2 linked regions of the Sinorhizobium fredii NGR234 genome follow. The protein of the gene in region 1 interacts with the protein of each later gene in a pairwise test. Links are inferred from orthologs where the notes say so. Each region holds a gene or a part of one and is shown in the gene's direction. Other genes may lie near its edges.

Region 1 (3,073 bases):
TCGCGCCGTCCCGCAAGGTGCGGTTCGGCTCGGGGACGATCAGCGCCTCGTCGATCTTCTGCTGGCTGCCGAGGCCGTCGCAGGTGGTGCAGGCGCCGAAGGGATTGTTGAAGGAGAACAGCCGCGGTTCGATTTCCGGAATGGTGAAGCCGGAAACCGGGCAGGCGAATTTCTCCGAGAACAGCACCCGCTCATGCGTTTCGTTCAGCGACTTGTTGGCGGAGCCGCCGGCGGCCGTCTCTTCCGGCGGCAGCGGCTTATCGGCGAATTCGGCGATTGCCAGACCGTCGGCGAGCGTCAGGCAGGTTTCCAGGCTGTCCGCAAGCCGGGTGGCAAGATCGGCCCGCACGACCACGCGGTCGACGACGACATCGATGTCATGCTTGTATTTCTTGTCGAGCGCCGGCACATCGGCAATCTCATAGAACTGGCCGTCGACCTTGACGCGCTGGAAGCCCTTTTTCATCAGCTCGGCGAGTTCCTTCTTGTACTCGCCCTTACGGCCGCGCACGAGCGGCGCAAGGATATAGAGTCGCGTGCTCTCGCCGAACTCCAGGACGCGGTCGACCATCTGGCTGACAGTCTGGCTCTCGATCGGCAGGCCCGTCGCGGGCGAATAGGGCACGCCGACGCGCGCGAAGAGCAGGCGCAGATAGTCGTAGATCTCGGTGACCGTGCCGACCGTCGAGCGCGGGTTGCGCGAGGTCGTCTTCTGCTCGATCGAGATCGCCGGCGACAGCCCGTCGATCTGGTCGACGTCCGGCTTCTGCATCATCTCCAGGAACTGCCGGGCATAGGCCGATAGGCTCTCGACATAGCGGCGCTGGCCCTCGGCATAGATCGTGTCGAAGGCGAGCGAAGACTTGCCCGAGCCCGAAAGGCCGGTCATCACGATCAGCTTGTTGCGCGGCAGGTCGAGGTCGATGCCTTTGAGGTTATGCTCGCGCGCGCCGCGAATGGAGAGGGTCTTGAGTTCGCTCATCGGAAGCCAGTTTTGCATGTCGGTTGAAAGCCTCCTATGTAATGACGAGAACGCCCATGTCGAGGCGCAATCGGCAAAGAGGCGGCTCAATTGCGATTCGGTTGACAGGATAATACGGGAATATTAGAACAAAGAAAGAACAAACATAAGCCAAAGCCTGCCAAATGAGCTGTGGATTATGTAGGATGCGGGGCGTATCGGCGGCGGCTGGCCGCTAAGATGCGCGCTCTTGAGATATTTGAAAGCCGGGCCGGCGGTTCGGCGGAAACACGGGAAAAGCGATATGGCTGGTAGCGTCAACAAGGTGATCTTGATCGGGAATGTCGGGGCCGACCCGGAAATCCGGCGCACGCAGGACGGCCGGCCGATCGCCAACCTGAGGATCGCCACTTCGGAGACCTGGCGCGACCGCAACAGCGGCGAACGCCGTGAAAAGACGGAATGGCACAATGTCGTCGTCTTCAGCGAAGGCCTCTGCAAGGTCGTCGAGCAATATGTGAAGAAGGGCGCCAAGCTCTATATCGAAGGCCAGTTGCAGACGCGCAAATGGCAGGACCAGAACGGCAATGACCGTTACACGACGGAAGTCGTGCTGCAAGGGTTCAGCTCGACGCTGACGATGCTCGATGGTCGCGGCGAGGGCGGCGGAGCCGGTCGCGGCGGCAGCGATTACGGCGGTGGCGGCGGTTACGAGGATTATGATCAGCCGCGGCAATCCTCCGGCGGCGGACGCTCCGGCGGCCAGTCGAACCAGGGCGGCGGCAATTTCTCACGCGATCTCGACGACGACATTCCGTTCTGATCGGCAGGATCGAGAACCCCGAAGAACGTTCGGCCCGCCTCTGAGCGGGCCGTTGCGCGTTTAGACCTGGAATGCCGAGCGGACGCCATCGACGACGAACTGCACGGCCAGCGCCGCGAGGATCACGCCGAGGAGGCGGGTCAGGATCGCCCGACCGGTGACGCCGAGAAAGCGGTCGATCCGATCAGCGATCACCAGGGCCAGAAAGAGCAGTGCCATCGAGGCGGCGATGACGATGAGAAGTTGCGCGCGACCTATGACCGAGGGAAGGGAACTACCGAGAAGGATGGTTGCCGAGATCGCTCCGGGACCCGCGATCAGCGGCAGGGCGAGGGGGAAGACGGCAATATTGTGAATGTGGTCCTTCGTTACCGCCGTTTCGCCGGTTTTTTCCTTTCGCTCCTGGCGCCGCTCGAAGATCATCTCGAAGGAGATCCAGAAGAGAAGCAGGCCGCCGGCGATGCGGAAGGCGCCGATCGAGATGCCCAGCAGTCCGAGAATGCCGTCGCCGAAGAGGGCAAAAGCAGCGAGAATGAAGAAGGCGATCAACGAGCCGCGCGTGGCAACCTGGAAGCGCTCCTGCCGGTTCAATCCGACCGTGAGGCTCAGGAAGATTGGCGCGAGACCCGGCGGATCGAGTGTGACGAGCAGCGTCGTCAGCGCATTGACCAACAGATCGACATTGAACATCCGTTCCCCCTCCGGATCCTCCAGGGCAGTTCCCTGGTCGCGCTGCATTCTTAGGTAACCCATGCGCGCTTGGGAAGGGCCGACTAGTCAATCGCCGCGCGATAGCATACACCGGGCGCGGGCGGGCACGCCGGATGTGTTCGATGTTTGCGCAAAAGCCTTTCCGATTTATGGGTGCGTGCCCTAGAAAAGCCCGTTACACCGGCAAAAGGCTGTTCAAAACCATTGGCCAAAATTGGCGCTCGAAGCGGCATTCGGCTATAAGAACTGACTGATTCTGAACAAAGATCGTGATCGACATTGACTGAGCAAAGCACTCCCGGCGGCGGAAAGACTCCGCCAGGCATCGAGCCGATTTCCATCATCGAGGAAATGCAGCGGTCCTATCTCGATTACGCCATGAGCGTCATCGTTTCCCGCGCGCTTCCCGATGTACGCGACGGCTTGAAACCCGTTCACCGCCGCATCCTCTACGGGATGAGCGAACTCGGCATCGATTGGAATAAGAAATACGTCAAATGCGCCCGTGTTACCGGTGACGTGATGGGTAAATACCATCCGCACGGCAACATGGCGATCTACGATGCGCTGGCGCGCAT
Region 2 (3,280 bases), 1.7 Mb from region 1 along the record:
CTCGAAAGCGCGGCCGCTTCCTTCATCATCTCGCTATATTCGGTCGCCGTCACCTCGGCCGAAACCGGGCCCTCGACGATCGAGCAGATTTCCTTGGTGACTTCGACGATGTCGCGGCCCGACTTCAGGATCAGCGACGGGTTGGTGGTGACGCCGTCGAGAAGGCCGAGATCGTTCAGTTCCCGGATTTCCTTCACATCGGCAGTATCGACGAAAAATTTCATGGGAGTCTTCCTCTGGCACTCAGCCGTTCGGGCGCATATCCCTCAAGGGAAAGTCCAAGGCGGAAATCGCGCGCGTTGAAACTCGGGTGGAACCGTGACAAACCCTTGCTCCTGCAAAGGCAGCGGTTCGCTGTGCAGTTTTCTTTAACTGAAAGCGGTGGCAAGGTCACGGCAAAATGACTCTTGATTCAACCGATTTATTCGGCGCTCTCTTCGACCGCCGCGTGGTGCCCGTCCTGGTGCCGATGCCGGCGCCGAGGCCCTATTCCTATGCGGTGCCGGAGGGGATGGCGGTCGAGCCGGGCTCGATCGTGCAGGTGCCGCTCGGGCCGCGGCTCGTCGTCGGCGTCGTCTGGGACGGCGACGACGATGGCATGGTCGATTCGAAGAAGCTGAAGGAGATCGAGAAGGTCTTCGACTGCCCGCCGCTCACCCGCGACATGCGCACCTTTCTCGACTGGGTGGCGTCCTACACCATTACGCCCCCCGGCCTGGTGGCCCGCATGGCGCTCCGCGCACCGACCGCCTTCGATCCCGAGCCGATGGTCGAGGCCTTGCGGCTGACCGAACGACGCCCGGAACGGATGACCGCCGCCCGCGAGCGGGTCCTTGCGACGGCGGGCGACGGCTTTTCCTGGACCCGTTCCGGCCTTGCCCATGCGGCCGGCGTCTCTTCCGGGGTGATCGACGGACTTGCCGCGCAAGGCGTGTTCGAGACGGTGTTCATGCCGCCGCCGCCGGTGGTCGCCGTGCCCGATCCGGATTTCGCCGCGCCGCGCCTCGAGGGGGTGCAGAAGGAGGCGGCCGCCGATCTGCTCGCCGCCGTCGAGGACGGAAAGTTCTCCGTCTCGCTGATCGACGGCGTCACGGGCTCGGGCAAGACCGAAGTTTATTTCGAGGCGATCGCAGCAACGCTCAGGGCCGGCAAGCAGGTCTTGATCCTGCTGCCGGAGATCGCGCTCACCGCAGGCTTCTTGGAGCGTTTCCAGGACCGTTTTGGTGCGAAGCCGGCGGAATGGCATTCCGATCTTGCCCCGCGTACGCGTGAGAAAGTGTGGCGGCAGGTGACGACCGGCCAGGTGCGTGTCGTTGCCGGCGCCCGCTCGGCGCTGTTCCTGCCCTTCGAGGAGCTCGGCCTGATCATCGTCGACGAGGAGCACGACCCCGCCTACAAGCAGGAGGACCGGGTGTTCTACAATGCGCGCGACATGGCGGTGGTGCGCGGCCGGATCAGCGCCTTTCCGGTCGTGCTGGTTTCCGCAACGCCTTCCGTCGAGAGCCGGGTCAACGGCGAGGTCGGCCGCTACCGGCCGATCCACCTGCCGACCCGCTTCGGCGATGCGGCGCTGCCGCATCTCGGCGTCGTCGACATGCGTCGTCATCCGCCGGAGCGCGGCGGATTCCTCTCGCCGGTGCTCTTGAACCAGGTCGGCAAGGCGATCGGCCGCGGTCAGCAGGCGCTCCTGTTCCTGAACCGCCGCGGCTATGCGCCGTTGACGCTCTGCCGCGTCTGCGGGCACCGCTTCCAGTGCCCGGACTGCTCGAGCTGGCTCGTCGAGCACCGCTTTCGCGGCCAGATCCAGTGCCACCATTGCGGCTATTCGGAGCGCACCCCGGAAGCCTGCCCGGAATGCGGCACGCTGGACCACCTGGTCGCCTGCGGACCGGGGGTCGAACGCATCGCCGAGGAGGTCGAGCGGCATTTTCCGGAAGCCCGCACCATCGTGCTCTCCTCCGACCTGATGGGCGTCAAGCGGCTGAGGCTGGAACTCGAGGCGATCGCCCGCGGCGAGGCGGACATCGTCATCGGCACGCAGCTCGTCGCCAAGGGACACAATTTTCCGATGATGACGCTGGTCGGCATCGTCGATGCCGATCTCGGCCTTGCCAATGGCGATCCGCGCGCCGCCGAGCGAACCTTCCAACTGCTGTCGCAGGTGACGGGACGCGCCGGGCGGACCGGTCTCAAGAGCCTCGGCCTGCTGCAGACCTATCAGCCGCAGCATCCGGTGATGCAGGCGATCGTATCGGGCGATTCGGATGCCTTCTATGAACGCGAGATCCACGAGCGGGAACGCGCGGTGCTGCCGCCCTTCGGCCGGCTTGCCTCGATTATCGTCTCGGCCGACACGCGAAGCGATGCCGAGGGGCATGCACGCGGCCTGCGCAATGCCGCGCCACGGGTCGACGGCATTTCGGTTTTGGGTCCGGCCGAGGCGCCGCTCGCGCTGATCCGCGGCCGGCATCGGTTTCGCCTGCTCGTCCACGGACGACGCAACAGCGACATGCAATCTTTCCTGAAGGCGATGATTTCCTCCGGGCCGAAGGAGCGCGGTTCGGTCAGCGTCCAGCTCGACGTCGATCCGCAGAGTTTTCTGTGATTGCAACCGGACGTGCCGCGCAGCCGATTCCCATCGTCGCGAACATGCGCTAGACCAATGGCGCGTCGGCGAGAATCGCTTCTCGGCGGCAGCTGTGATGAATTGCCGCGGGGATGGGCATGGAGTTCTATATTCCGACGGAAACCGGGGAGTTCCTGGCGTTTTGCGCGGCAGGCGCAGCGATGCTGATCGGTCTCGTCATGCTCTTTGCGCCGCGCCTTATCTTCCGCGTCGCCGGTATTCGCATTGCCGACGGGCGTCGCGGCGGACTGGCCGAGGCGCGCTCCACGATGGGCGGCATGCATGTGGGCCTCGGCCTCGGCGCCATCCTGCTTGCCCAGCCGATGGTCTATCTCGCCGTCGGCGCCGCCTTTGCGCTCGCGGCATTCGGGCGCATCTTGTCGATGATGAGCGACAACGGCGCGACGCTGTTCAACTGGGCAGCACTTGTCGTCCAGTCGGCGCTTGCGATCCTGCCGCTCGCCTATGTTTTCGGGTTCATCTGACGAACCCAGGACAGGGGCAAATCCGGGCTCCGCCAATTTACGGCAAAATTCCGTCGAACGGGGCGGTGTTATGCCGCATTCCTGCCGTTGGCGTGTTGCGAGTCCAAACATCCTATGCTAGACGAACCGCGAATTGCGGGGGAAGTGGGTCGGAAGGCCTCGATAGCCT

The links.
Region 2: the proteins of NGR_RS19045 (region 1) and NGR_RS26715 interact in binary tests that used the Escherichia coli proteins (3 or more experiments, as listed by UniProt). The link is inferred for Sinorhizobium fredii NGR234 from one-to-one orthologs.

The regions. Positions count from the first base shown.
Region 1 is NC_012587.1:1,605,785-1,608,857, forward strand. Bases 269-3,024 are described here. They hold NGR_RS19045 (single-stranded DNA-binding protein), read left to right. Parts: upstream 269-1,265; coding sequence 1,266-1,784; downstream 1,785-3,024. Other genes in these bases: uvrA (excinuclease ABC subunit UvrA), read right to left, coding at 269-982; NGR_RS19050 (MarC family protein), read right to left, coding at 1,845-2,474; gyrA (DNA gyrase subunit A), read left to right, coding at 2,775-3,024. In the rest of the region: more of uvrA, read right to left, coding at 1-268; more of gyrA, read left to right, coding at 3,025-3,073. UniProt on the Escherichia coli protein: Plays an important role in DNA replication, recombination and repair. Binds to ssDNA and to an array of partner proteins to recruit them to their sites of action during DNA metabolism. Acts as a sliding platform that migrates on DNA via reptation.
Region 2 is NC_012587.1:3,273,117-3,276,396, reverse strand. What follows is about bases 40-3,002. They hold NGR_RS26715 (primosomal protein N'), read left to right. Parts: upstream 40-400; coding sequence 401-2,605; downstream 2,606-3,002. Other genes in these bases: NGR_RS26710 (hypothetical protein), read left to right, coding at 2,725-3,002; fsa (fructose-6-phosphate aldolase), read right to left, coding at 40-224. Outside these bases: more of fsa, read right to left, coding at 1-39; more of NGR_RS26710, read left to right, coding at 3,003-3,111.